4 regions of the Xanthomonas graminis pv. graminis genome follow, and region 4 is predicted to be linked to each of the others. Evidence: predicted binding sites of a transcription regulator. Region 4 holds the regulator's gene; each other region holds the start of a gene.

Region 1 (7,312 bases), 1.2 Mb from region 4:
CGGGCGCCGCTTCCGCGCCGAGAAATTCCCGATCGGCATCGACACCGAACTGATCGCGCAGCAGGCGCGCGCGGCGGTGACCAAGCCGGCGGTGCGCGACCTGCGCAGCAGCCTGCGCGAGCGCCAGCTGGCGATCGGCGTGGACCGGCTGGACTACTCCAAGGGTTTGCCCGAACGCTTCCTCGGTTTCGAGCGTTACCTGGAACGGCATCCGGACCAGCGCGGCAGCCTCACCTATCTGCAGATCGCGCCGGTCTCGCGCGGCGAGGTCACCGAATACAAGCAACTGCGCAACCAGCTCGAACAGATCGCCGGACACATCAACGGCGGCCACGCCGAGCCGGACTGGACGCCGCTGCGCTACGTCAACCGCAACTTCACCCACGCCACCCTGACCGGTTTCTACCGCGCCGCCCAGGTCGGCCTGGTGACGCCGCTGCGCGACGGTATGAACCTGGTGGCCAAGGAATACGTGGCCGCGCAGGACCCGGAGAATCCGGGCGTGCTGGTGCTGTCGCTGCTGGCCGGCGCCGCCGACGAGCTGAAGGAAGCGCTGCTGGTCAATCCGCACGACCTGGACGGCGTGGCCGATGCGATCGCCACCGCCGCCTCGCTGTCCAAGGCCAAACGCATCGAACGCTGGCAGACGATGATGGAACATCTGCGCAAGAACGATATCGGCGTGTGGCGGCAGCGCTACCTGCAGGCGCTGGAGCGGCGCTGATCCGCGCCTGCCGCGGCCGTTGCCGGTCGCGGCAGGCGCGCCATCGCACGCAGAACGCAGGTTTCCGCGCGGTCACGGAGCGCGCACGCCGATTCCTTTAAAATCGCCGCCCATACGCCGCGCATCGACACCCTGGGAGGGGCGCGCGGCGTGCGCGTTGAGCGCCAGGTCGCCGCCGATGCAGCCGAACCAGCGCTCGATCCCCTCCACGATCTGCCTGCGCCAGCGTGGCGCCGCCGGATCTTCTGCAGACCCTCACCATGACCGCTCATTCCCCGAAACACGGACCCGGCACCTGGCTGTTCGTCGCCTATGCCGTGCTCATCGCCCTGATCGGCGCCGCCCTGGCCGCGATGGGCGGCCGCCTCGTCGCCGTCGGCGGCTCCTGGTACTACCTGCTGGCCGGCCTGGCGCTGGTCGTGTCCGGCGCGCTGCTGGCACTGGGCCGCCGCGCCGGGCTGTGGCTGTTCGGCCTGACCCTGGCCGCGACCATCGCCTGGGCGCTGGCCGAAGTCGGCCTCGACGGCTGGGCGCTGATCCCGCGCCTGGCGATGATCTCGGTGCTCGGCCTGCTGCTGTTGCCGTTCTGGAAGGTGGCACGCCGGCGCCTGGCGCCGCTGTCCGGGCTGGGCTACGCGCTGGTCAGCGGCGTGCTGCCGGTCCTCGGCGCGCTGCTGGTGTTCGTGCCGCTGTTCTTCCCGCGCACCGTCGAACTGGCCGATCCGGCACTGGCCGCGCAACGGCCGCAGGCCGCGTTCAGCCGCGCCACGGTGAACAGCCCCGACGGCAACGTCGCCGCCAACCACGACGCCGGCAACTGGACCGCCTACGCCGGGTCCAACCTGTCCAACCACTACAGCCCCGGCGCGCAGATCACGCCCGACAACGTCAAGGACCTGAAGATCGCCTGGGAATTCCATACCGGCGACCTCAAGCCCGCCGGCTCCAAACTCGGCTATGCGTTCCAGAACACTCCGCTGAAGGTCGGCGACCTGGTCTACATCTGCACCCCCACACAGAAGGTGATCGCGGTCGAGGCCACGACCGGCAAGGAACGCTGGCGCTTCGATCCCAAGACCAACCCCAAGGCGATGGCCGGCGTCGCCGCCACCACCTGCCGCGGCGTGTCCTACTTCGAGGCCACCACCCCGGTCGCCGACTGCGCCAAGCGCATCTTCTGGCCGATGGTCGATGGCCGCCTGGGCGCGCTCGACGCCGCCACCGGCAAGCTGTGCCAGAGCTTCGGCGACCACGGCTATGTGGATCTGAACAAGGACACCGGCAACACCAAGCCCGGCTTCGTCGGCCCGACCTCGCCGCCGGTGGTGATGCGCGGCGTGGTGATCCAGCCCACCGGCCAGGTCCGCGACGGCCAGGAACGCGATGCGCCGTCCGGCGTGGTGCGCGCCTTCGACGCGGTCAGCGGCCAGCTGCGCTGGGCCTGGGACCTGGGCAACCCGGCGATCGCCGCCGCGCCGCCGGCCGGGCAGACCTATACCCGTTCGACCCCGAACGTGTGGTCGCTGATGGCCGCCGACGACGAACTGGGCCTGGTCTACCTGCCCACCGGCAATGCCTCCGGCGACTTCTTCGGCAAGGGCCGCACCCCGCAGGAAGAGCAATACACCGCCTCGCTGGTCGCGGTGGATGCGGCCACGGGCAAGGAGCGCTGGCACTTCCGCACGGTCAACCACGACCTGTGGGACTACGACATCGGCCCGCAGCCGAACCTGGTCGATTTCCCGGTGCCCGGCGGCGGCACGCGCCCGGCGGTGATCCAGGCCACCAAGTCCGGCCAGGTGTTCGTGCTCGACCGCGAGACCGGCAAGCCGATCATGCCGGTGCAGCAACTGCCGGTGCCGCAGGGCACCGACCACGGCGACTGGACCGCCAAGACCCAGCCGGTGTCGCCGGGCATGCCCAACACCGTCGGCGCGCCGAGCAAGGGCTACGAGACCATCGTCGAATCCGACGCCTGGGGCATCACCCCGTTCGACCAGCTGGCCTGTCGCATCCAGTTCAAGCAGCTGCGCTACGACGGCATGTTCACCCCGCCCAGCCTGGGCGGCTCGCTGTCGTTCACCGGCAACCACGGCGGCATCAACTGGGGCGGCGTGTCGGTGGACCTGCAGCGCGGCATCATGGTGATGAACAGCAACCGCCTGCCGTATACCGAACACGTGTATCCGCGTCAGGAGATGAACGCACTGGGCGTGGTCTCGGTGTTCAACGGCAAGAGCAGGACGCCCGGCTACATGGCGCAGGAAGGCCTGGCCTACGGTGCGCGCAAGGAACCATGGATGTCGCCGCTGAACACGCCATGCATCGCCCCGCCGTGGGGCTATCTCTCCGGCGTGGACCTGCGCACCCAGCAGGTGATCTGGCGGCGTCCGCTCGGCACCGGCTACGACCAGGGTCCGATGGGCATTCCGTCGAAGATGAAGTTCGAGCTGGGCACGCCGAACAACAGCGGCTCGCTGGCCACTGCCGGCGGCGTCACCTTCATCGGCGCGGCGCTGGACGACTTCCTGCGCGGCTACGACACCCAGACCGGCAAGCTGCTGTGGGAAGTGCGGGTGCCGGCCGGCCCGCAGGCCGCGCCGCTGAGCTATACGGTGAACGGCAAGCAGTACATCGTCGCGGCGATCGGCGGCCACGACCGCATGGAGACCAAGCTCGGCGACAGCGTGATCGCCTGGACCCTGCCAGACGCCGCGCCGGCGAAATAACGCCCGCCTGCTGGCTCCGCTCCACCCCCGGCCGGCCGTCGCAAGACGGCCGGTCTGGTGTCTGCAGGCAGCCGCAGCTGGCGCTGGCGCTGGCGACGGCCGCACCCGCCCACGGGGCTAAGTGCCGCCGGCGCCGCGCGGCTTATTGCGCCGCAACAAAAAAAGCTGGGTTTTCAGCAGCCTAGCCTGCCCATTCAGCTAGCGTTTTCCGACGAACGGTCGGCACCGGGGTCAAGTCGGCGAAGCGGCAGGCCGATACTGGGGAGCACATTCACGAAGCATCCGTCGACGCGAATGGACTGCGCGATGCTTCCCAGCCGGTAGCCGCCATGACCTTGCCCGACGCCCCACCCCTTCGTTCTGCCGCTGGCGCCCGCCTGCATCCGCGTGCCTTGCTGGTCGCGCTGGCCTACGCGCTGGGCCTGTTGGCGATGGCGCTGTACGCGCTGCATCTTGGCCGCCAGCTCGGCCCGAACGGCCCGGCCCTGGTGCGGCTGACGCCGGCACTGATCGCCGCAGCGCTGCTGGCGGCGGCGCTGTGCTGGGCCGGCACACGCCGCGCCGCGCCATCGCAGCGCGTCCTGCAGGCACTGCAGGCGCTGGGCGAAGGCCGCTTCGAACAACGCCTCGATAGCGCCGGCGACGCGGCCGACCCCGCGCTGCTGCGCGCGCTACAGACGGCGCAGGCGCGGCTGGCCGCACGCCAGGCCGAGACCGAGGCCGAACTGCGCCGCGGCCGCTTCGTGCTGCAGGCGCTGGACGACCTGGACACCATGGTCCGCATCGCCGACGACGACGGCCGCGTGCACTTCGCCAACCGCAAGCTGCTGCAGATGCTGCGCGCGATCGAGCCGGACGTGCAGAGCTTCCGCCCCGAATTCCGCGCCGAGCAGTTCGTCGGCGGCAGCATCGGCGACATCTATCCGGACAGCCAGGCGGCGATCGACCGCATGCGCGCGCTGACCGGTTCCAAGCGCGTGCGCGCGCCGTTCTTCGGCCGCCAGATCGACTTCGTCTACAGCCCGATCACCAGCGCCGACGGCGTGCGCCTGGGCACCATCGCGCAGTGGGAGGAGGTGACCGCGCAGGTCAATGCCGAGCAGGCGCTGACCACGGTGATCGAGGCCGCCGCGCATGGCGATTTCAGCCGCCGCCTCGATACCGCGTCGATGGACGGCGTGCTCAAGGCGCTGGCCGAAGGCGTCAACCGCATCTCCGATTCGGTGGAGAGCAACCTGGCGGCGCTGGCCAGCGCGCTGGCCGCGCTGGCCGAAGGCGATCTCACCCATCGCATCGACGGCGACGCGCAGGGCGTGTTCGCGCGGCTGCGCGAGGACACCAACCGCACCGTGGCCAGGCTGACCGAGATCATCGTCGGCATCCAGGGCGCGGTCGAGGCGATCCGCCGCGCGGCGATGGAAATCGCCGCCGGCAACACCGACCTGTCCGACCGCACCGAGCAGCAGGCGGCGAGCCTGGAGGAAGCCGCCAGTTCGATGGAGGAACTGACCTCGGCAGTGAAGCAGAATGCCGAGAACGCGCAGCAGGCCAACGGCCTGGTGCACAGCACCGGCGAGATCGCCCAGTCCGGCGGCAAGGTGATGGACGAGGTGGTCGCCACGATGAGCGCGATCAGCACCTCGTCGCGGCGGATCGGCGAGATCATCAGCGTCATCGACGGGATCGCGTTCCAGACCAACATCCTGGCGCTCAACGCCGCGGTGGAAGCGGCGCGCGCCGGCGAGCAGGGCCGCGGTTTCGCCGTGGTCGCCTCGGAAGTGCGCTCGCTGGCGCAGCGTTCGGCGGACGCGGCCAAGGAGATCAAGCACCTGATCGAGGACTCCACGCACAAGGTGACGCTGGGTTCGGGACTGGTGAACCGCGCCGGCGCCACCATGCACGAAATCGTCGGCTCGGTGCAGCGCGTGACCGGCCTGATCGGCGAAATCAGCGCCGCCAGCGCCGAGCAATCCAGCGGCATCGAGCAGGTCAACCGCACGGTGATGCAGCTGGACGAAGTGACCCAGCGCAACGCCGCGCTGGTGGAAGAAGCCACCGCCGCGGCACGCAGCATGGAGGAACAGGCCGGCGGCCTGGCCACCGCGGTGGCGGTGTTCCGGATCGAACCGGCCCGTGCGCAACCCGGCGACGGCAAGGTCACCCGGTTGGTGCGCGGCGCCGGCTGAGCCGGCGCACTGCGCGATCGCCAGCCGCGGCGACGGACGTACGCCCTGCCGTGCGTGCTGCAGCCACAGCCGCGACGGCAGCGCATGCGCGCCGGAACGGCGCGGTCAGCGCTCGCCCTGCGCAGCGGCGCTCAAAGTCACTTCGACCGGCAAGGCGGCGGCGGCAGCTGCTGCGCGAACGCAGGCCACAGCCGCTACGCGAACAGCGGCGCGCTCAGTCCGCGATCCACGCCAGCGTCGCCATGCGCCCGCTGCGGCGGTCGCGGCGATAGGAAAAGAAGCGCTGCGCGTCGGAGATCGTGCACAGGCCGCCGCCGTGCACCTGCGCCGGGTCGATCCCCGCCGCGGCCAGGCGCTGTCGTGCCAGCGCATACAGGTCCACCCGCCAGTGGCCGCGGCGGGTCGCCACGAAGGCGCTGGCCGCGGCCGGATCGTGGCCCAGGAAGGCATCGCGCACGTTCTCGCCGATCTCGTACGCCTGCGACCCCGCGGCCGGGCCCAGCCAGGCCTGCAGCTGCGCCGGCGGCGTGCGCAGGGCGGCGACGGTGGCTTCCAGCACGCCGCCGGCCAGGCCTTGCCAGCCGGCATGCGCGGCCCCGACTTCGCTGCCGTCGCGGGCGGCGAACACCACCGGCAGGCAGTCGGCGGTCAGGATCGCCAGCACCACCCCGGGCACCGCGGTGACCGCGGCATCGGCGGTCGGCTCGGCGTCGATGCCGACTGCGGCCGGCGGCTGCTCCAAGCGCAGCACCTGCACCCCGTGCACCTGCCGCAGCCAGTGCGGCGGCGACGGCAGCGCCAGGCGCGCGGCCAGTTCGTCGCGGTTGCGCTGCACCGTGGCCGCATCGTCGCCGTCGGCCGCGCTGCGGTTGCCCAGGTTGAACCGGTCGAACGGCGGCAGCGAGGCGCCGGCGCCATCGCGCAGCGTGGTCAGCGCGCGTACCCGCGGCGATGCCGGCCAGTCGGCGGCGAGGGCGAAGTCGGTCATGCGCGTGCGGCCCGGGATGGGGCAGCGCCGGCGATCGCCGCAACCAGGCGCAGCGTCGCGCTCCCGGCGGCGACCGCGCGCGCGTATCGGAAACCACTGCGTGGCCGCGCCGCCTGCAACGGCCCCCCAAGCCATGTCGTCCATTCCCTGGCAGGTCCGCTCGGGAATGGATGCAAGGCGCCAGGCCTGCCCTCGCCCGCCGTCGCCATGCTCAGCGCCGCGCCTGCTCGGCGGCCAGCCGCGAATCGACGCGCAGCGCGGCGAGCAGGCGCAGCAGGTCGGCCGGCACCGCGGCAGTGGAGCGCACCGGCTCGCCAGTCAGCGGATGCTTGAATTCCAGCGTCTCGGCATGCAGCGCCTGGCGCTTGAAGCCGCGCAATTCGGCGATCAGCTCATCGGTCGCGCCCTTGGGCAGCTTCAGCGCGCCGCCGTACAGCGGATCGCCGATGATCGGGTGCTTCAGGTGCGCCATGTGCACGCGGATCTGGTGGGTGCGCCCGGTCTCCAGGCGGCACTCCAGCGCGGTGTGCGCGCGGAACCGCTCGCGCAGCCGGTAATGGGTGACCGCATCGCGGCCGTCCTCGCGCACCGCCATGCGCAGGCGGTCGCGCGGGTGGCGGTCGATCGGCGCAGTGGCGGTGCCGCCGGAGACCAGCGGCCCGGCCACCACCGCCAGGTACTGGCG
Region 2 (7,312 bases), 870 kb from region 4:
GAAGCGCTGCGCGCCCTGGCGGATCACCACGATGCTCTCGCGCGCCGGCGGCGCGCCGGCGATGCCGAACAGCGAACGCAGGCGCACGTACGGCAGCACCCCGCCGCGCAGGTCGATGTAGTCGCTCTGGTAGTGCGGCGCGAATTCCACGCATTCCTCGACCACGTCCAGCGGCACCACGAACACCGACTTGCCGACCCCGACCTGGAAGCCGTTGATGATCGCCAGGGTCAGCGGCAGCCGCACCGAGATGGTGGTGCCCACGTCCTGCTGGCTGCTGATGTCCACGCTGCCGCGCAGCGCGGTGATGTTGCGCTTGACCACGTCCATGCCGACGCCGCGGCCGGACAGGTTGGTGACCTTCTCGGCGGTGGAGAAGCCCGGTTCGAAGATCAGCGCGAACACTTCGCGGTCGGACAGGCTGCGGCCGGGTTCGATCAGGCCGCGCTCCAGCGCCTTGGCCAGGATCCGTTCGCGGTTCAGGCCGCCGCCGTCGTCGCTGATCTGGATGACGATGCTGCCCGAATCGTGGAAGGCGTTGAGCCGCACCGTGCCGCGCACCGGCTTGCCGCGCGCCTGGCGCAGCTCGGCCGGCTCGATGCCGTGGTCCATCGCGTTGCGCACCAGGTGGGTCAGCGGATCGGCGATCTTCTCCACCACCGACTTGTCCAGCTCGGTGTCCTCGCCGTTGACCACCAGCACGATGTCCTTGCCCAGTTCGCGCGCCACGTCGTGGACCACGCGGTGGAAGCGGCTGAAGGTGCCGCCGATCTTGACCATGCGCAGCTGCAGCGCGCTTTCGCGCACGTCCTCGACCAGTCCGGCCAGGATCGAGGTGGATTCGAGCAGTTGCGCATCGCCGGTGCGCTGCGCGTTGGCGCCGGTGCTGGCGACGGCGATGATCAGCTCGCCGACCAGGTCGATCATGCGGTCGAGCTTGTCGGCATCGACGCGGATCGAGCCGCCGTCCTGGGCGCGTGCGGCGGCCGGCGCGGCGGCAGCAGCGGCCGCGGCCTTGGCCGGCGCAGCGGGCGCCGGTGCGGCGGCCGCGGCCGGGCTGTCGAAACCGGCGAAGTCGTCGGCGTGCGCCTGGCTGCCGGCCTCGGCCACCAGCAGCGGCAGTTCCAGGTTGGCGGCGTCGCCGTGCGGGTCCACCGCGACCACCTGCAGCTCGCAGTCGTCGCGGACGAATTCGAAGATGTCCTCGATCGCCGATTGCGGCGCGTCCGAGCGCAGCAGGATGTCGAAGCCCAGGTAGCAGGCTTCCGGGTCCAGTTCCGGCAGCGCCGGCACGCGCTCATGCTGGGTGCGCACCGCCTCCAGCGTGCCCAGGCTGCGCAGGCAGCGGATCAGGTGCAGCGGCGAGTTGCCGAAGCGCAGCGCATCGCTGAACAGCTGCAGCGAGATCCGCCAGTAGCCGGTCTGCGCGGAAGCGGTGGCCGCGACGGCGGCGGCGGCTGTCGGCGCGGCGGCCGGTTGCAGGTAGGTGTGCAGGCGCGCCAGCAGCGGCGCGCCTTCGGCGGCGAGCACCGCTTCGTCGGCCTCGGCGCCGGCCGCCGCTTCCACCAGCGCGCGGATGTGGTCGCAGCAGGCCAGCATCAGCTGGATCAGCTCCGAATCCAGCGCCACCGTGTGTTCGCGCACCAGGTCCAGCACGCTTTCGACGACGTGGGTGAAGCCCACCAGTTGCGCCAGGTCGAACAGCCCGCCGGAACCTTTGATGGTGTGCGCGGCGCGGAAGATGGCGTTGACCGCGTCCGGGCCGGCTTCGCCGCGTTCGGCCTCCAGCAGGTTGCGTTCCATGTCCTCGAGCAGGTCGCGGCTCTCGGCGATGAAGGTCTGCAGCAGTTGAGCGAAATTCATGAGCTGGCGCCGATCAGTGGAAGGTGTCGCCGGCGCCGGGCGCGAGCGTGTCGCGCAGGCCGAGCAGGTCGAGTGCGTCGTTGACCGGCGCGCTGCAGCCGTCGAGCTGGAACGGCCGGCCCAGCGCGCGCAACGCGGCCTGGGTGGCGAGCAGCAGCTGGATGCCGGTGGCGTCGATTTCGGTGACCGCCTGCAACTGCAGCTGCAGGCCGCCGGGGTGGTCCAGCGCCGGCAGCAGCAGCGGCTTCAGTTCGCCGGCGCGGCGGATGGTCATGTCGCCGTCCAGGCTCAGTTGCAGCGGCGGGGGGGGGGAGTCCGGGAGTGTCGAGCGCATGGCATGTCTCCGATTCGAGCAGGGCGAATGTCGAAATCCCGGGCTGTGGCGCGGGTACTGAGCCGAAGGTGGGATTGGCTGTAAGCAGATATCGGCGCCTTTCGGGAATATTTAGGCCCAATGGCGCATTTGTCTCGCAAATCCTTGACAAGGATGAGTGATTCAGTCGAATGAGCGGCACCCCATTCCAAATTTCGTCCGAGCGCCGCGCTGTCACCGAATCGAATGCATGCGCCGTGCCAACGCTGCATTGGCGCCGGAACAAAAAAAACGGCCGGGGAGACCCGGCCGTTCTTGCAAAGCCTGCGTTGGCGCGCAAGCCTCAGCGCTTGCCTGACGGGATGGCGTGCTGCGTCACAAATGCGTGACGCGCGCAGCTCAGGGCCTGGCGGTCAGCGCGGCGACAGCGCCGCCAGCAGGCCGCGCGCGGCGTTGAAGCGGTCCGCCGCTTCCGGCAGCGGCAGCTTCACCTTCAGCTTGTCCGGGCCGTCCATCGCGTACAGCCTGGGCTGCTTCTGGATCATCTGGATGATGGTCATCGGGTCGATATTGGGCTTGGACTCGAACACGATGCGGCCGCCGTTCTCGCCCAGTTCCAGCTTGCGGATGCCCAGCGTGTTGGCCTGCAGCTTCAGCTCGGCGACCGCGAACAGGTGCTTGACCGCCTCCGGCAGCAGGCCGAAGCGGTCGATCATCTCCACCTGCAGTTCGCGCAGTTGCTCGCTGTCGCGGGCGCTGGAGATGCGCTTGTACAGGGTCAGGCGGGTGTGCACGTCGGGGAGGTAGTCGTCCGGGATCAGCGCCGGCACATGCAGTTCCACTTCGGCGCCGCGCGCTTCCTCGCCGGCGTCCAGGTCCGGCAGCTTGCCCTGGCGGATGCTGCGCACCGCGCGTTCCAGCAGCTCGGTGTACAGGCTGAAGCCGACCTCGGCCATCTGCCCGCTCTGGTCCTCGCCGAGCAGTTCGCCGGCGCCGCGGATCTCCAGGTCATGGGTGGCCAGGGTGAAGCCGGCGCCGAGTTCGTCCATCGAGGCGATCGCGTCCAGCCGCTTGTGCGCATCGCCGGTGATGCTGCGCCGGTCCGGGACCAGCAGGTAGGCGTAGGCGCGGTGGTGCGAACGGCCGACGCGGCCGCGCAGCTGGTGCAGCTGGGCCAGGCCGAAGCGGTCGGCGCGGTTGATGACGATGGTGTTGGCGTTGGGGATGTCGATGCCCGATTCGATGATCGTGGTCGACAGCAGCACGTTGAAGCGCTGCTTCTGGAAATCCAGCATCACCCGTTCCAGTTCGCGCTCGGGCATCTGCCCGTGGGCGATGCCGATGCGCGCTTCCGGCACCAGTTCGCTGAGTTCGCGCTGCATGCGGCCGATGCTTTCCACGTCGTTGTGCAGGAAGTACAGCTGGCCGCCGCGCGCCAGCTCGCGCTGGAACGCCTCGCGCAGCAGCGCGTTGTCCCAGGCGGTGACGAAGGTCTGCACCGCCAGCCGGTTCGGCGGCGGGGTGGCGATGATCGACAGGTCGCGCAGCCCGGCCATGGCCATGTTCAGCGTGCGCGGGATCGGCGTGGCGGTGAGCGTGAGCAGATGCACGTTGGCGCGCAGCGCCTTCAGCGCTTCCTTCTGGCGCACGCCGAAGCGCTGTTCCTCGTCGACCACCACCAGGCCCAGGTCCTTGAACTTCACGTCCGGCTGCAGCAGGCGGTGGGTGCCGATGATCACGTCGATGCCGCCGTCGGCGACCTTCTCCAGCTCGGCCTTGATCTCCTTGGCGCTCTTGAAGCGCGACAGTACCTCCACCCGCAGCGGCCAGTCGGCGAAGCGGTCGCGGAAGTTGCGGTAGTGCTGTTCGGCCAGCAGCGTGGTCGGCACCAGCACCGCCACCTGCTTGCCGGCGCTGGCCGCGGCGAACGCGGCGCGCACCGCGACCTCGGTCTTGCCGAAGCCCACGTCGCCGCAGACCACGCGGTCCATCGGCTGGCTGCTGGCCAGGTCGCGCAGGGTGGACTCGATCGCGGCCAGCTGGTCGGTGGTTTCCTCGAACGGGAAGCCGGCCGCGAACGGCTCGTACATCGCCCGGTCCACCTGCAGCGCCAGGCCGGCGCGGGCGCGGCGCCGCGCCTGGATCTCCAGCAGTTCGGCGGCCACGTCGCGCACCTTCTCGGCGGCGCGGCGCTTGGCCTTGCTCCATTGCTCGCCGCCCAGCGAATGCAGCGGCGCGGTGTCGGCCGAGGCGCCGGAGTAGCGGCTGATCAGGTGCAGCTGCGCGACCGGCACGTACAGGCGGTCGCCCTTGGCGTATTCGATCTCCAGGAACTCGCCGGGCATGCCGCCGGCATCGAGCACGATCAGCCCGCGGTAGCGGCCGACGCCGTGGTCCTCGTGCACGATCGGCGCGCCTTCGGTCAGCTCGCCGAGGTCGCGGATGATCGCTTCCGGCTCGCGCCCGGCGCGGCGCGTGCGCCGTGGCTGGCCGGCGCGTTCGGGGAACAGCTGGCGCTCGGTGAGCACCGCGATGTGCGGGTCGTCCAGGGCGAAGCCGTCGTCCAGGGGCGCGACGGCGATGGCGAAGCGCGCAGGCGCCACGTCGGAGGCTAGCCCCTCTCCCTGCGGCAGAGGGGGTGGGGTGAAGCTACGGCCGCCAGTGACCTGTGCCTGCGCGGCGTTGGCAGACGCGGACGACGCAGCCGCCTTCTTCGCTGAGGATGGCGCGCGCGGCGTACCCGCATCCGGCGCTTCGCGCCACCTTGTCCCGGGGGGAGCAGCGAGGAATGTCGCGAAGTTCGGGATGACCTCCGGCTTCAGCCCCGCCGCGGCCAGCACTTCCAGCAGCGCTTCGCGGCGGCCCGGCGAATCGGCGGCGATCAGCACGCGGCCCGCATAGCTGCCGAGGAAGCGCTTCAGCGCCTCGGCCGGGGCGGCGTCCTTGGCCGCTACCGGCAGCGGCGGCAGCGGCTGGTCGCCCAGCGCCTGCGCGTCGTCGATGCGCGCGTGGTCGGCGGCCCACACCTCGATGCGCGGCAGGCCGTTGAGCTTCTCGCGCAGCGTGTCCGGCGCCTGGTACAGCTCCTCGGGCGCCAGCAGCGGGCGCTCCACGTCGTGGCGGCGCTGCTCGTAGCGGTTCTGGGTCTGCGCCCAGAACGCATCGGCGGCGGCGCCCACGCCCGGCGCGAGCAGCGGCAGCACCGTCGCGCCCAGATAGTCGAACAAGGTGGCGGTGGCATCGCGCGCCGGCGTGCCGGCGCTGCGGGCTTCCTGGAAGAACAGCGGCAGGTAGTATTCGATGCCCGACGGCGCCAGCCGCGCCTTCAGGTCCTGGTACAGCGCGCTGCGCCGGGTGTCCACGTCGAAGCGTTCGCGCAGCGTGGCCAGCACCCGCTCCACGCTGACATCGTCCATCGGCACTTCGCGGCCGGGCAGCATCTTCACTTCCTGCACGTGGTCCAGCGAGCGCTGCGATTCCGGGTCGAAGGCGCGGATCGAGTCGATGTCCTCGTCCAGCAGTTCGATCCGCAACGGCGTGTCCGCGCCCATCGGGTACACATCGAGCAGGCCGCCGCGCACCGCGAAATCGCCCGGGTCCATCACCTGCGGCACGTTGCGGTAGCCGGCGCTTTCCAGACGGCGCTTTTCCGCCTCCAGGTCCAGGCGCTGGCCCACGCGCAGGTCGAAGCTGCCGCCGACGATGTAGCGCAGCGGCGCCACCCGCTGCATCAGCGTCTGCACCGGCACCACCACGATGCCTTGCCGCAGCGTCGGCAGCCGGTGCAGCGCCGACAGGCGCTGGCTGATGATGTCCGGGTGCGGACTGAACTGGTCGTAGGGCAGGGTTTCCCAATCCGGGAACGGCACCACCGGCAGGCTGCCGTCGCCGGCCAGCAGCGTGTGCAGGTCGGCCTCGATCTGGTGCGCGCTCTGGTTGTCGCGCGCGACCACCAGCAACGGCCCGCGATGCGCCGCGGCGGCGCAGGCGATGTGCCAGGCCAGCGCGGTCGAGGACGCAGGGGCGCGCCAGAAGGCGCGGAGCTGGCCGGGTTTGGGCAGCGGCGGAACGGGGAAGGAAAGAGGCGCCATGGACCGACCAGTCTAGCAAGCTCGGGACCGGGGACTCGGGACTCGGAAAAGCAAGAGCGCCATATGCGGCTTTGGCTCCTGCTCTTCCGTGTCCCGGGTCCCGAGTCCCCGGTCCCGAGCTTTCAGTTGCCCAGTTCCAGCACTACCCGCACCAGGCCCGGGGTGTCCGGGTGCGGCATCGGCCGGAAACCCAGCGATTCGGCCAGTTGCAGCATCGGCAGATTGCTTTCGAGCACGTCGCCGTAGAGCCGGTCCAGGTATTTGCGCCGCGCCCACTTGACCAGCTTGCGCATCAGCTGCCGGCCCAGGCCCTGGCCGGCGACGAAGCTGCTGACCAGGATCGCGTATTCGGCCTCGCGGGTGCCGGGGGTGATCGCCGCGCGTGCCACCGCGCCGACCACCGCTTCGCCCGGCGGCAGCGGTTCGGCCGCGACCAGGGTCAGTTCCGTCTTCGGATTGGGATGGGTCAGGCGCTGCGCCATGTCTGTGGTCAGTTCCGGCACCGAATGCAGGAAGCGTTCGCGGATCTCTGTCGGCCCGAGCAGGCTGAAGGCGCCTTGCAGCGGTGCGCTGTCTTCCGGCCGGATCGGCCGGATCAGCAGCTCGCGGCCGCTGGGCAGGGTGAAGTTTTCATGCCACGGCGGCATGCGGTTGCGGGTAGCCATTGCCGGAGGATCCTCGACGAAGCCTGGATTCTCGCATTACCAAGGGCGGATCCCGTGAACGCAGCACTCACCGCGTTTGCCTACCCTATGCACGGATTTTCGATGAGGATAGGCCATGTCCGGTAGCGGCGATTCGCGGCGCGCCATTTTCTTCGCGCTCGGTGCCAATCTGGCCATTGCCCTGGCCAAGGGCGCGGCGGCGCTGGCCACCGGCTCCGGCGCGCTGCTGGCCGAGACCGTGCATTCGCTGGCCGATTGCGGCAACCAGCTGCTGTTGCTGCTGGGCATGCGCCAGGCCAAACGCCCGGCCAGCGCCGAATATCCGCTGGGCTACGGCCGCGCCATCTACTTCTGGTCGTTCCTGGTGGCGGTGATGCTGT
Region 3 (7,312 bases), 1.2 Mb from region 4:
CTGCCGATAGACCTCGGCGCCGGCCTCCAGGAACTGCGCCGATTTCTCGGCCATGCCGGCCTGCAACGCGTCGGTCTCGCCGACGCCGTGCTCGGCGGCGTAGTCGCGCACGTCCTGGGTGATCTTCATCGAGCAAAAGTGCGGGCCGCACATCGAACAGAAGTGCGCCAGCTTGTGCGCGTCCTTGGGCAGCGTCTCGTCGTGGAATTCCTTGGCCTTTTCCGGATCCAGGCCCAGGTGGAACTGGTCGTCCCAGCGGAATTCGAAGCGCGCCTTGGACAGCGCGTTGTCGCGCACCTGCGCGCCCGGATGGCCCTTGGCCAGGTCGGCCGCGTGCGCGGCGATCTTGTAGGCCATGATGCCGTCGCGCACGTCCTGCCGGTTGGGCAGGCCCAGGTGTTCCTTGGGCGTCACGTAGCACAGCATCGCGGTGCCGAACCAGCCGATCATCGCCGCGCCGATCGCCGAGGTGATGTGGTCGTAGCCGGGCGCGATATCGGTGGTCAGCGGCCCCAGCGTGTAGAACGGCGCCTCGCCGCATTCGCGCAGCTGCTTGTCCATGTTCTCCTTGATCAACTGCATCGGCACGTGGCCGGGGCCTTCGATCATGGTCTGCACGTCGTGTTTCCACGCGAGCTTGGTCAGCTCGCCTAACGTCTCCAATTCGCCGAACTGCGCCGCGTCGTTGGCATCGGCGATGCAGCCCGGGCGCAGCCCGTCGCCCAGCGAGAAGGCCACGTCGTAGGCCTGCATGATTTCGCAGATGTCCTCGAAGTGGGTGTAGAGGAAGTTCTCCTTGTGATGCGCCAGGCACCACTTGGCCAGGATCGAGCCGCCGCGCGAGACGATGCCGGTGACGCGCTTGGCGGTCAGCGGCACGTAGCGCAGCAGCACCCCGGCGTGGATGGTGAAGTAGTCCACGCCCTGCTCGGCCTGCTCGATCAGCGTGTCGCGGAAGATCTCCCAGGTCAGTTCCTCGGCGCGGCCATCGACCTTCTCCAGCGCCTGGTAGATCGGCACCGTGCCGATCGGCACCGGCGAATTGCGGATGATCCACTCGCGGGTTTCGTGGATGTGCTTGCCGGTGGACAGGTCCATCACCGTGTCGCCGCCCCAGCGGATCGACCACACCAGCTTCTCCACTTCCTCTGCGATGCCCGAGCTGAGCGCGCTGTTGCCGATGTTGGCGTTGATCTTGGTCAGGAAGTTGCGGCCGATGATCATCGGCTCGCTTTCCGGATGGTTGATATTGTTGGGCAGGATGGCGCGGCCGCGAGCGATCTCCTCGCGCACGAATTCGGGGGTGATGACGTGCTGGATGCTGGCGCCGAACGCCTCGCCGGGATGCTGCTGGCGCAACAGCGCATCGCGCACCGCCTCCAGCCGCTGGTTCTCGCGGATCGCCACGAACTCCATCTCCGGGGTGACGATGCCGCGGCGCGCGTAGTGCATCTGGGTGACGTTGGCGCCGGCCAGCGCGCGCCGCGGCAGGTGCCGGGCCGGGAAGCGCACCGGGTCCAGCCGCGCGTTGTGCTCGCGGCCGCGGCCGAAATCGGAGCTGAGCTGGGCCAGCGCCGCGGTATCGCCGCGTTCTTCGATCCAGCGCGCGCGCAGCGGCGCCAGGCCGGCGCGCAGGTCGATCGCCGCGTCCGGATCGGTGTACGGACCGGAGGTGTCGTAGACGGTGACCGGCGGATTGTCTTCGCCGCCGAACAGGGTCGGGGTGCGGGTCAGCTGGATCTCGCGCATCGGCACGCGCAGATCGGCACGCGAGCCTTGCACGAAGATCTTGCGCGAACCGGGGATCGGCCGGGTCACCGACTCGGACAAGGTATCGGCCTGCTGCAACAACGGGCTGGGTACGGCATTCATCGGCATTCGTCCTGGTTCTGGAAGCCCGCAACGGGTGCGGGCGGTTGCGAGCGGACTCGCATCACGGACGAAGCGGCGGCGCGGGCGCGGCCTCGGCGCGACAGCGCACGGACCAGGCTTGCGAAGCTTCCCTACGCCGGTATCAACCGGATCAGGTTCGAAGGGACTGTCTCAACCGCGGCCTGCGCCGACGGTACCCCCGCTTCTGCGGCTATTAGACCCGTTTCTGCAGCGGACGCCAACCGCGCGCAGCTGAATCGGCGCACAATCGGGCCGGCGTCGTGTCAATGTCGGCACGTGCGCGCCCGGCATCGCGGCAACTCCTGGCGAAATACCGCGCCTGGCGTGGTTCACACCAGAACGACGCCGCGCTCCCCCTGACGCCGGCTCGACACCGGCGGCGTCTTTTTTGCGGCGTTCGCCGCAGGCTTCATTCCAGCACGTAGGCCACGCGCAATCCGCCCCAGTGGCGGCCACGCACGTACACCGGCACCGACAGATCGAACAGGATCTGTCCGGTATCGCGCCGATACACCTGCAACAGATACGGCTCGGTGTGACGGCCGACGCTGCGCCCGACCCGATCGGCGAACATGCGCTTGGTGCGGTTGCCGACCAGGTCGCGGGCGCGGTCGCCGCTCAGCGGCTGGCTGAAGCGCAGGTTGTGGGTCGGCACGTAGCCGTCCGGGGTGGCGCAGATCGCGAACACGATCCACGGGTGCGCGGCCAGCAGCGGTTCCTGCAATGGCGGCAGCAGTTCGTCGCACAGCGCATCGAAGGCGGTGCGGTACTTGGGCGGATCGATGCCTGCGATCGGCGTGTAGTCGTTGGAAAACAGCGCGTCCTCGTCGATGCGGCCACGGGCGATCGCCTCGGCCAGCGCCTTGCCGATGCTGCCCGCGGTCGCGGTCGCCAGCTCGCGGATGCGCGCATGCCGCGGCTGCTGCATCGGATCGGCCGGCAAGCGGAACAGGCCCACGCAGTCGTGCAGCGTGGCGCTGCCGGCGCCCAGCGCCGCGCTGCGCTCGACCACGCGCGCGACATGCTCCAGGTTGCTGCGGCTGAGTCCGACCACGTGCGCGACCGCGCGGTCGATGCCGCCGATCTCCTCGCCTTGCGCGGCGACGCGGGTGGCCACGGTCTCCATCGCCGCGCTGGCGCGGCCGAGCAACTGGCCGATGCCGCCGAGCACCTGCTCGGTACGCTGCGCCGAGGCCGCGCTGTCGTGCAAGGCGCTGCCGGTCTCGCCGATGATGACGCGCACGTCGCGCGCCGCGGCGGCGGCGCGTTCGGCCAGGCGCCGGATCTCGCTGGCGACCACGGCGAAACCGCGCCCGGCGGCGCCGGCATGCACCGCCTCGATACTGGCGTTGATCGACAGGATATTGGTCTGGAACGCGACCGCGTCGATCACCTCGATGACCTCGGTAGCGCGCGCCGAGCGCCGCTCCACCTCGCGCATCGCCTGGCCCAGCGCGCGCGCCGCCTCCACGCCCTGGCGCGCGCTGTCGTCGGCGCTGGCCGCCACCGCGATCACCGCGCGCAACTCCTGGTCCATTTCGCTCAGGCCCTGCAGCAAGCGCCGGGTGGTCGCCACCACCGTCTGCAACGCGTCCATCTGGGTCTGCGACTGCTGCGCCAGCTCGTCGTTCTCGGCGACCACGTGCGGCACGTCGGCGGCGATCTGCAGCGACAGCGCCACCGCCTGGCGGATCGCCTCGGCCAGGTTGCCGAAGCCGGCCGACAGGCGCCGCCTGGGCATCGCCTCGGTTTCCTGCGCGGACAGCGGCGTGCTCAGCCCCAGGTCCAGGTCGCACCCGGTCAGGCGCTCGCCGACCCGGTCCAGCAAGGCCTGCGCCTCGGCGCCGGCCTGCAGCCGCTGCGCCAGCGCCTGCAGCGCCGGGCTGGTCGCGCCCTGCGCCTGTCCGGCGCTCAGCAGCAGAACGTCGCGCAGCAGCGCGGCGGTTTCCGGATGCGGCAGCGACAGCAGCCAACCCTCGCCGTCGCGGTCGCGCTGATAGCGCACACGCCGCGCCGGATCGGCGTCCGATGCCAGCCAACTGCCCTCGGTGCCGGCCAGCGCCGCCAACGGCAGGCCCCACACCGCTTCGCTGGGTTCGCCGAGCAAGACCTCCGCACGCACCCCGAGCAGATCCAGGGCGGCCCGATTGGCGGCAGCGACCCGTCCCTGCGGGTCCAGCCGCAGCAACGCCACCGGTGCGTCCGGCAAGGCCGCGGCGTGTCCGCCATCGGCGCCGGGACTGCGTGTGAACAACGACATCGTGTTCCCCTCCAGGAATCCTTCCGCATGGTATCGGCCGCCGCCGTGCAAGCTGAGCGGCACGGCCGCAACCGGGATCGGCGTCATGTCCGTTGCCGTGCGGATTCAGACGCAGGCATGGTTGTGCCTGTGCGCTGGCCAAGCAGCGCAGGCGCCGCGGCTTCCTGGTCGTTCACCGCTGCAAGCCGGGCCGCCTGTAGACGCCACACGGAGGCCGCGCGAGGCACCGATTTTCCGCGCAATCGGCCGCGCGGGTTTCGCGCCGGCTCACCGTTTCAGGCGTAACGATGCTGTCCTGGCGCGGCTTTCGGCACATTCGCGGTTTCGCACCGGCGGCAGGGTTGACAGCCCCGTAAAGGCCATGTTTATCTCGCTGCATGTTGCATCGCCACACCAGCCCGAAGCCGACCCGCCTGCCCACCGCGCTGCGCGCGGACGCCACCGCGTCGCTCCTCGTACTCGTGCTTATTACCTCGCCCACAAGTGCGGGACGAACCGGCGTGTAAGCGACAAGCAGCCTGGATTCGATCAGACCCCGCACCGGCAACGGCGCGGGGTTTTTTCATTTTAGTAACCGCGAAACACACGCTCCCCCTACCTACACCGTCCGAGGAAATCCGCCCCATGACCAGTTCCACCCAGCCCACCACCAAGATCGCCATCGTCGGCTACGGCAGCCAGGGCCGCGCGCATGCGCTGAACCTGCGCGAGTCCGGCTTCGACGTCACTGTCGGCCTGCGCGCGGGCGGCCCGACCGAAGCCAAGGCGCAGGCCGACGGCTTCGTGGTGAAGAGTCCCGCCGACGCGGTCAAGAACGCCGACCTGGTCGCGGTGCTGACCCCGGACATGGTGCAGAAGAAGCTGTACGACGAAGTACTGGCGCCGAACATGAAGCAGGACGCCTGCCTGCTGTTCGCGCACGGCCTGAACGTGCATTTCGACATGATCAAGCCGCGCGCCGACCTGGACGTGGTGCTGGTCGCGCCGAAGGGCCCGGGCGCGCTGGTGCGCCGCGAATACGAGATCGGCCGCGGCGTGCCGTGCATCTGGGCGGTGTACCAGGACAAGAGCGGCAAGGCCGAGCAGTTCGCGCTCGAGTACGCCGCCGGCCTGGGCGGGGCGCGCGCCAACCTGATCAAGACCACCTTCAAGGAAGAGACCGAGACCGACCTGTTCGGCGAGCAGGCGGTGCTGTGCGGCGGCGCCTCGTCGCTGGTCCAGGCCGGCTTCGAAGTGCTGGTGGAAGCCGGCTACCAGCCGGAAATCGCCTACTACGAAGTGCTGCACGAACTGAAGCTGATCGTGGACCTGTTCTACGAAGGCGGCATCACCCGCATGCTCGAGTTCGTCTCCGAGACCGCGCAGTACGGCGACTACGTCAGCGGCCCGCGGGTCATCGACGCAGCCACCAAGGAGCGCATGCGCGACGTGCTGACCGACATCCAGAACGGCACCTTCACCAAGAACTGGGTCGCCGAATACGAAGCCGGTCTGCCGAACTACAACGCGTTCAAGCAGGCCGACCTGCAGCACCCGATCGAAGTGGTCGGCAAGCAGTTGCGCGCCAAGATGGTCTGGCTGAACAGCGACGCCGCTGCCGCTGCCACCAAGCCGGCCGCGACAGGCCAAGCCGCGTAACCCGCGGCTCCCCCACCCGCTTTTACCGAAAGGTCGCCACCGTATGAACTCCTCCGCTCACGGCACGCCCCGCAACGGCGCGCGCTGGCTGACGCAGGCCCTGGAAGCCGAAGGCGTGGACACGCTGTTCGGCTATCCGGGCGGCACCATCATGCCGTTCTACGACGCACTGGTAGACAGCCAGCTCAAGCACATCCTGGTCCGCCACGAGCAGGGCGCGGCGCTGGCCGCCAACGGCTACGCCCGCGCCAGCGGGCGGGTCGGGGTCTGCGTCGCCACGTCCGGTCCGGGCGCCTCCAACCTGGTCACCGGCATCGCCGACGCGATGCTCGACTCGGTGCCGATGATCTGCCTGACCGGGCAGGTCGCCACGCCGCTGCTGGGCACCGATGCGTTCCAGGAACTGGACGTGTTCGGGCTGACCCTGCCGATCGTCAAGCACAGCTTCCTGGTGCGCCGCGTGGACGACCTGCCGCAGGTGCTGCGCGACGCGTTCCGCATCGCCCGCGAAGGCCGTCCGGGGCCGGTGCTGATCGATCTGCCCAAGGACGTGCAGCTGGGCGACGCCTCGCACTTGCCCGACCACGTGCCGGCCGCGGTGCCGGCCCCGCCGGCGCCGCACGCCGCGGCACTGGCCGAGGCGCTGGCGGCGATCGCCGGCGCCGACAAGCCGGTGATCTACGGCGGCGGCGGCATCGCCCTGGCCGATGCGGTGGACGCGTTCCGCCAGTTCGTCGACATCACCCGCATCCCCACCGTGCTGACCCTGCGCGGGCTGGGCGCGCTGCCGCACGGGCATCCGCACTACCTGGGCATGCTCGGCATGCACGGCACCCGCGCCGCCAACATGGCGGTGCAGGAGTCGGACCTGCTGATCGTGGTCGGCGCGCGCTTCGACGACCGCGCCACCGGCAAGCTGGCCGAGTTCGCCCCGTTCGCGCGGGTCATCCACCTGGACGCCGACGCCTGCGAGATCTCCAAGCTGCGCCATGCCCACATCGCCGTGCCCGGCGACGTGGCCGAAGCCTTGCGTGCGCTGAGCGCGGCGACCAGCACCTGCGAGGCGTGGCACGCGCGCTGCGTCGGCCATCGCGAAAAGTTCGGCACCCGCTACGACGCGCCGGGCGACGACATCTACGCGCCCGGCCTGCTGAAGCGGCTGAGCGAACTGGCCCCGGCCGACACGGTGATCGCCTGCGACGTCGGCCAGCACCAGATGTGGGTGGCCCAGCACTGCCGTTTCAACCATCCGCGCAACCACCTGACCAGCGGCGCGCTGGGCACGATGGGCTTCGGCCTGCCGGCAGCGATGGGCGCGCAGTTCGCCTGCCCCGACCGCACCGTGGTGCTGGTCAGCGGCGACGGCAGTTTCATGATGAACGTGCAGGAGTTGGTCACCATCGCGCGCTGCAAGCTGCCGGTGAAGATCGTGCTGCTGGACAACAGTTCGCTGGGCATGGTGCGGCAGTGGCAGGAACTGTTCTTCGCCGAGCGCTACAGCGAGATCGACCTGTCCGACAA
Region 4 (7,312 bases):
GGTGTCGCCGGCCTGCACCAGCAGGGTCGGCAGGATCGCCAGGGTCAGCGGCACGCGGATCAGGAAGCGGCTGCCGCGGCCCAGTTCGGACTGGATCTGGATCTGCCCGCTGAGTTCGCGGATGCGCGACTGCACCACGTCCATGCCGACGCCGCGGCCGGAGATGTCGGTGACTTCGGCCTTGGTCGAGAAACCGGGCAGGAACACCAGGTGCAGGCATTCTTCGGTGGTCAGGCGCGCGGCGGCTTCCGGATCGATCAGGCCCTTCTCGCGCGCCTTGGCGCGCAGCCGTTCCGGGTCGATGCCGGCGCCGTCGTCCTGCACCTCGATGCTGACGTAGTCGCCTTCCTGCTGCGCCGACAGGCGCACGTGGCCGCCGCGCGGCTTGCCGGTGGCCTCGCGCAGCGCCGGCGATTCGATGCCGTGGTCGATCGCGTTGCGCACCAGGTGCACCAGCGGATCGGCCAGCGCCTCGACCAGGTTGCGGTCCAGTTCGGTGTCGGCGCCGATCAGTTCCAGGTCCACTTCCTTGTTCAAGGAGCGGGCAACGTCGCGCGCGACCTTGGGGAAGCGCGAGAACACCTTGCCGACCGGCTGCATGCGGGTGCGCATCACCGCCGATTGCAGGCGCGAGGTGGCGATGTCCAGGCTGCTGACCGCGCGGTCCAGTTCTTCGTCGCGCAGGCGCACGCGCAGGGTCTTGAGCCGGTTGCGCGACAGCACCAGTTCGCCGATCAGGTTGACGATCGCGTCCAGGCGCTTGGTGTCCACGCGCACGGTTTGTTCGGGTTCGGAGGCTTTGGCTGGCGCTGCGGCTGCCTTCGGCGCCGTCGGGACTCGGGACTCGGGACTCGGGACTCGGGAAAGCGGTGCTCCGGCGCCGGGAGCGGCACCGTGCAGGTTGTCCAGTAGGGCTTCGAACTCGTCGTCGCTGATCAATTCGGAATCGGCGGAACCGGCCGTTGCATGTGCAGCGCTTTTGCCGGGTCCCGAGTCCCGAGTCCCGGGTCCCGACGGCACGGCGGTTTCTTCGCCGCTGGTCGCAAACTGCGCGATCAGCTGTTGCGGCGCGCGCGGCGGTTCGCTGCCGCTGCCGAACGCGTCGAGCATCGATTGCAGGTAGTCCAGCGACTGCTGCGCGGCGTCGAAGTGCCGCGCCTGCAGCGTGGCCTGGCCGGCGCGCGCCTGGCCCAGGGTGTCCTCGGCGGCGTGGCACAGCTCGACCATGGCGTTGATCGCCAGGAATCCGGCGCCGCCCTTGAGCGTGTGGAACCCGCGGAACACGGCATTGAGCTGTTCGCTGTCCTCGGGCGCATGCTCCAGCGACACCAGTTGCTCGCCGAGCCGGTCCAGGATTTCCTGGGCCTCGATGATGAAGTCGGCAGCGATGTCGTCGGGCACGGCGCTCATCGGATTACAACCCTAGCCCGGACAGCAGATCGTCGGCGTCGTTCTGCGACACGCCGTGGCGGTCCAGACCGGCCAGCGCCGGGCCGGCCAGGCCGCCGTCGGGTTTCTTGTCGTCCTTCGGCGGCAGGCCGAGCGCGCCGAAGCCCTCGTGCACGCGGCGCACGATGGTCGCCACGCGGCGGATGATCTGCCCGGTCAGGTCCTGGAAGCTCTGCGCCAGGGCCATCTCGGTGAGATTGTGGCGGATCTTGTCGAGGATCTCGCCCTGGTCGCCGGTCAGGCCGCCGGCGCGCAGCTGTTCGGCCAGCGCGCGGCATTCCTCGGCCAGGTCCAGGGTGCGGTGGCTGGCCTTCTCGGTCATCTCCACCACGTGGTCCAGGCGCGAGCAGGCGTCGTCCAGTTCGCCGGCTTCGCTGGGAATGACCGGCAGCTCGCCGAGCGCCTGGCCCAGGTCGCGCGCCAGCCGGCTCAGGCCCTGCATCATCGGCCGCGTGCGCCAGGCGGCCAGGGTGTCGATTTCCTTGCGCCAGGCGGTTTCGTCGCCGCGCTCCAGTGCGTCCAGCGCACCTTGCAGGCGTTCGATCAGGGCGCTGCGTTCGGCGGTGGCTTGCATCAGGCGGTCGCTCCCAGGCGTTCGAAGATCTTGCCCAGCTTCTCCTGCAGCGTCTGCGCGGTGAACGGCTTGATGATGTAGCCGTTCACGCCGCACTGCGCCGCCTCGATGATCTGCTCGCGCTTGGCCTCGGCGGTCACCATCAGCACCGGCAGGTGCTTGAGCTTGTCGTCGGCGCGGATGTTGCGCAGCAGGTCGATGCCGGTCATGCCGGGCATGTTCCAGTCGGTGACCACGAACTCGAACGGTGCCGAGCGCAGTGCCGCCAGCGCACTGTTGCCGTCTTCGGCCTCTGCAGTGTTGGTGAAGCCCAGATCGCCGAGCAGATTCTTGACGATGCGCCGCATCGTCGAGAAATCGTCCACGATCAAAATCCGCATGTTCTTGTTCACCGCTAACTCCCTTGGGTCTTATTCTTCGTCTTCCAGGCCGGCGTCTGCCGCTTCGAACGCTTTCAAGCGTCCGCGCAAGCGTACCGTGGCCTGGCCGTGGATCTGGCAGACGCGCGACTCGCTGACACCGAGCACCGCGCCGATTTCCTTCAGGTTCAATTCCTGTTCGTAGTACAGCGACAGCACCAGCTGCTCGCGTTCGGGCAACTGCCCGATCGCCTTGCCCAGCTCGCGGCCGAACTCGCTGCGTTCCAGCATTTGCTGTGGATTGGGGCCGCCCTTGGCGATGGTGTCCAGCTCGCCATGGTCCTCGACCCGCGACTCCAGGCTCAGTACCTGGCCGCGTGCGGCATCTTCCATCAATCGCATGTAGTCGGGAAGCGGCATGTCCATCGCCGCGGCCACTTCGTTGGCGGCAGCGGCCCGGCCGGTGCTCTGTTCGATCTTGCGCACCGCCGAGGCGGCGTCGCGGGCACGGCGGTGCACCGAGCGCGGCACCCAGTCGCCGCGGCGGATCTCGTCGATCATCGAGCCGCGGATGCGGATCGAGGCGTAGGTTTCGAACGAGGCGCCCTGGTCGGCGTCGTAGCTGCGCGACGCCTCGATCAGGCCGATCATGCCGGCCTGGATCAGGTCGTCGATCTCGACGCTGGCCGGTAGCCGGGCCGCCAGGTGGTGGGCGATGCGCCGCACCAGGTCCGAATGCTGGGCGATGTAGTCGTTGGAACTGTTGCGCTGCACGGCGCGGTATTGGGCGGCGGCGTTCATGCGGCGACCCCCCGCTGGATGATCCGTTCGACGAAGAACTCGACGTTGCCGCGTGGCACGGTCGGCGCCTGCCAGCGCGAGGTGCGGCGGGCGATTTCGGTGATCGCCTGCGCCGACGGGCTGGACGGGTAGGCCTTGACCACCGGCTGCTGGCGCTGCACCGACAGGCGCAGCCAGTCGTCCTGCGGCACGCAGCCCAGGTAGTTCAGCGACACGTCGCCGAGGAATTTCTCGCACACCCGGCTCAGCTTGTCGTACAGCAGGCGGCCTTCGTTGGCGTCGCGGACCATGTTGGCGACGATCTGCACCCGGTCCACGCCGCGTTCGCGCGACAGCACCTTGATCAGGGCGTAGGCGTCGGTGATCGAGGCCGGTTCGTCGCAGACCACCACCACCGCGTCCTGCGCGGCCTGGCAGAAGGTCAGCACGCTGTCGGTGATGCCGGCGGCGGTGTCGATGATCATCACGTCCAGCTCGCGCTGCAGCTCGGAGAACACGTTGACCAGGCCGACGTGCTGAGCGGGCGGCAGTTCGGCCATGTGCCGGCGGCCGGAGGCGGCGGGCACCACCATCAACCCGTTGGGCATGTCGATCAGCACTTCTTCCAGGGTGCAGCGCCCGGCGACCAGGTCGGCCAGGGTGAACCTGGGGGTCAGCCCGAGCAGCACGTCGACGTTGGCCAGGCCAAGGTCGGCGTCCAGCAGCAGGGTGCGCTTGCCCATGTCGGCCAGCGCCATCGACAGGTTGACCGAGATGTTGGTCTTGCCCACGCCGCCCTTGCCGCCGGTCACGGCGATCGTGCGCACCGGGCCTAGCGGACCCAGCGGTTCGCTGCGGGTTGCCGACAGGGGGAAGGCATTGGTGAGATTGGCGTAATCACGCGACGGCATGGTTCTGCTCCGGAGTACAGGGCTTATCGGCAGCGCGCCGCAAATCTTCAAGGCGCAATACCAGGCTGGCGGCGTTGGCGCGGTGCAGGTCGTCCGGCACGCGCTGACCATCGGTCACCCAGGTGATGGGAAGCCGGTGGTCCGCGACCACCGACAGGGCACTGCCAAACCGCCCGGTTTCATCCAGCTTGGTCAAGATCACCCCCTGTGGATCGGCGCCGGCGAACCGGCGCACCACCTCGTCCAGGTCGGAGAAATGCGCGTTGGCAGGGAGTACTAGCAAGGACCGGACCACTCGCGAGGCGCGCAGCCAGTGCAATTGTGCGGCCAGGGCGCGGTCGCGCTGGCCCATGCCGGCGGTGTCGATGAGCACCAGCTTGTAGTCGCGCAGGCGCTCCAGCAACTGCTGCAGGGCGGCGTCGCTGTCGGCCTCGTGCACGGCGATGCCGAGCTGGCGGCCGTAGCTGTGCAGCTGTTCGCGGCCGCCGACGCGGATGGTATCGGTGGTGACCAGGGCCACGTCGCGGGCGGCGTGGCGTTCCAGGAAGCGCGAGGCCAGCTTGGCGATGGTGGTGGTCTTGCCGGCGCCGGTGGGGCCGATCAGGGCGATCACGCCGCCTTCCTCGATCGGATCCAGCGGCGCGATCGGCAGGCGCTTGGACAGCAGCCCCAGCATCAGCCCGCGGCCACGGTGCAGCTCCAGGTCGGCGGGGATCTGCATGACCACGTCGCGGATGAGGCCGCTGTCGAAGCCGTAGTCGTCCATCAGCTCCAGCGCCTGGGCGCGCACCGGCGAACCGCGCAGGCGCTCGTCGGTGAGCCGGTTCATCTCGCGCTCGATCATCTGCCGCATCAGCGCCAGTTCGTCGCGCAGCTGAGTCAATTGTTCGTCGTTCTGCGCTGCCGGGAAGCTCGGCACCGGCGTCAGGGCCGGCAGCGCCGGGATCCCGGCGCTGCCGGCAGCGGGGGCCGGCACCGTGGCGGCGGCGACCGGTTCGGCGCTGGGCGCAGCCGGGGCGCCCGGCGTGGCGGCCGGGCTCAGCGACACCGCGGCGATGTCCTCCAGCCACGCCGGCACGGCGGCGGCGCTGGCCGCGGCGCTGGCCGCGGCCGGGACGGCGAACGGGCTCGCCATCGGCACGCTGATCGGCGCGTTGCGGAACACGTCCTCGGGAATGCGGAATTCGGCGAAGGGCACGTCGGCGGCGGCCGGAGCCGGGGCAGGGGCCTGCGCTGCGGCGGCCGGACGGTTCGGCGCGGGTGCGCTGCCGGCGGGCATCGCCGAGACGGCGATCGCGGCGGGCTGAGTCAGCGGCCGCGCCGGCGCGGCGGTGGCCACGCTGGCCGTGGCCGGGGAGCGGCGCTCGCTGATCGCGGCCATCATCGCCATCGCCGGGTTGGCCATGGCGCCGGACTTGGCCGCACGCGGCGCCGGATTGGCGGCCGACACCTGCAGCCGCGGCGCCGGCTCTTCCGGCCGCGCCGCATCCAGGGCCTGCTGCACCAGAGCTTCGTCGTAGTTGCTGGCGGCGACGATCTCGATGCCCTCGTCGGTGCGCCGGTTGGACAGGATCACCGCATCCGGGCCGTGCTCGTCGCGCACCATGCGGAACGCGGTGCGCATGTCGGGAGCTACGAAGCGTTTGATTTTCATGCGGTCACCTTCGGGGCGGGACTCGGGACCCGGGACTCGGCAACAGCAAGCGCCTGGAGGCCGCAGCTTGCGATCGCGTTTGGATGGGGATGTGTTTGCGAGCATTCATTTGTCTATTCCGATTCCTGACCGTTGCGCTTCCGAGTCCCGGGTCCCTCGTCCCGGGTCCCGGCTTCAACTAATCGTTCCCACCAACTTCAACCGCTTGTCTTCCGGTACTTCGCTGTAGGACAGCACCGACAGCGAGGGGACGCTGTGGCGGACCAGCCTGGCCAGCGCGGCGCGGACTTGCGCCGGTACCAGCACCACGGCCGGTTCGTTGCGCGCTTCCTGCTTGCTGACGCATTCGGCCAGGCTCTGGTGCAGTCGCTCGGCCAACCCTGGTTCCAGCGCGGCACCGTTGCCTTGCGTAGAGTCTTGCAAGACACGTTCCAATTGCGGGGCCAGGGTGTACACCGGCAGTTCGGCGGACATTCCCGAGATTTCCTGGACGATGAACCGGCCCAGCGCGTTGCGCACCGCGGCGGTGAGCACGCCGGGTTCTTGACTCTGCGGGGCCTGTTCGACCAGCGCCTCGACGATCTTGCGCAGCTGCCGCACCGGGATCTTCTCGATCAGCAGGTTCTGCAGCACGCGCACCACCACCGACAGCGGCAGCGCCTTGGGGGTGAGGTCCTCGACCAGCTTCGGCGCACTCTTGGCCAGCGTGGCCAGCAGCTGCTGCACTTCCTCATGGCCGAGCAGCTCCGGGGCGTGCTCGCGGATCAGGTGCGACAGGTGGGTGGCGATCACCGTGGCCGGATCGACCACGGTGTAGCCCATGGTCTCGGCCTGGGCGCGCTGGTGCGGCTGGATCCAGATCGCGTCCAGGCCGAACGCCGGATCCTTGCCGGGAATGCCGTCGATCTTGCCCAGCGCGCCGCCGGGGTCCAGCGCCAGCTCGCGGTCGGGATGGATGTCGGCGGTGGCCACCGGTACGCCGTGCACCAGCAGGCGGTAGGCGTTGGCCGGCAGCTCCAGGTTGTCGCGGATGTGCACCGGCGGGATCAGGAAGCCGATGTCCTGGGTCAGCTTGCGGCGCACGCCCTTGATCCGCGCCATCAGTTCGCCGCCCTGGGTCTTGTCCACCAGCGGGATCAGCCGGTAGCCGACCTCCAGGCCCAGCGGATCGATCGGGCGCAGTTCGTCCCAGCCCAGTTCGGCGTTGGCCTGCGCGCCGGCGCTGGCCGCCTGCTGCGCCGGATCCGGCTTGGCTTCTTCCGGCAGCAGGCTGCGCTTCCACATTTTCCAGGCCAGCAGGCCCAGGATCAGCGCCAGCGTCAAGAAAGCGACGTTGGGCATGCCCGGGACCAGGCCGACCAGGCCCAGGATCGCCGCGGCCACCGCCAGCGCTTTGTGCTGGCCGAACACCTGGCCCATCATCGAGGCGCCCATGTCCTGCGAGCGCGAGGCGCGGGTGACCAGCATCGCCACCGCCGAGGACACCAGCAGCGCCGGCAGCTGCGCCACCAGGCCGTCGCCGATCGACAGCAGCGTATAGGTGGACGCGGCCTGCGCCACCGGCATGCCGTGCTGCAGGACGCCG

The links. The regulator FliA, encoded in region 4, starts transcription of late flagellar genes. The targets are predictions, from matches to a motif close to TAAAGTTTNNCNNNCNNNGGCCGATAA.
Region 1: the regulator FliA is predicted to act here: its motif matches at 3,653-3,679, upstream of KHF85_RS14620 (methyl-accepting chemotaxis protein).
Region 2: the regulator FliA is predicted to act here: its motif matches at 2,286-2,312, upstream of KHF85_RS13380 (STAS domain-containing protein).
Region 3: the regulator FliA is predicted to act here: its motif matches at 4,184-4,210, upstream of KHF85_RS04370 (methyl-accepting chemotaxis protein).

Annotation. Positions count from the first base shown of each region.
Region 1 covers NZ_CP076255.1:3,369,777-3,377,088, forward strand. Annotated here, with positions in the region: gene otsA (alpha,alpha-trehalose-phosphate synthase (UDP-forming)) at 1-724, shown strand, start outside; gene KHF85_RS14610 (hypothetical protein) at 797-934, opposite strand; gene KHF85_RS14615 (membrane-bound PQQ-dependent dehydrogenase, glucose/quinate/shikimate family) at 1,024-3,453, shown strand; gene KHF85_RS14620 (methyl-accepting chemotaxis protein) at 3,783-5,639, shown strand; gene pgeF (peptidoglycan editing factor PgeF) at 5,854-6,627, opposite strand; gene rluD (23S rRNA pseudouridine(1911/1915/1917) synthase RluD) at 6,839-7,312, opposite strand, start outside.
Region 2 covers NZ_CP076255.1:3,088,473-3,095,784, reverse strand. Annotated here, with positions in the region: gene KHF85_RS13385 (chemotaxis protein CheA) at 1-1,863, opposite strand, end outside; gene KHF85_RS13380 (STAS domain-containing protein) at 1,877-2,197, opposite strand; gene mfd (transcription-repair coupling factor) at 2,590-6,267, opposite strand; gene KHF85_RS13370 (GNAT family N-acetyltransferase) at 6,390-6,932, opposite strand; gene KHF85_RS13365 (cation diffusion facilitator family transporter) at 7,048-7,312, shown strand, end outside.
Region 3 covers NZ_CP076255.1:994,460-1,001,771, reverse strand. Annotated here, with positions in the region: gene thiC (phosphomethylpyrimidine synthase ThiC) at 1-1,872, opposite strand, end outside; TPP riboswitch at 1,983-2,083, opposite strand; gene KHF85_RS04370 (methyl-accepting chemotaxis protein) at 2,303-4,153, opposite strand; gene ilvC (ketol-acid reductoisomerase) at 4,778-5,791, shown strand; gene ilvG (acetolactate synthase 2 catalytic subunit) at 5,835-7,312, shown strand, end outside.
Region 4 covers NZ_CP076255.1:2,219,025-2,226,336, forward strand. Annotated here, with positions in the region: gene KHF85_RS09685 (chemotaxis protein CheA) at 1-1,410, opposite strand, end outside; gene KHF85_RS09690 (protein phosphatase CheZ) at 1,415-2,023, opposite strand; gene cheY (chemotaxis response regulator CheY) at 2,023-2,415, opposite strand; gene KHF85_RS09700 (RNA polymerase sigma factor FliA) at 2,434-3,183, opposite strand; gene KHF85_RS09705 (MinD/ParA family ATP-binding protein) at 3,180-4,073, opposite strand; gene flhF (flagellar biosynthesis protein FlhF) at 4,060-5,727, opposite strand; gene flhA (flagellar biosynthesis protein FlhA) at 5,902-7,312, opposite strand, start outside.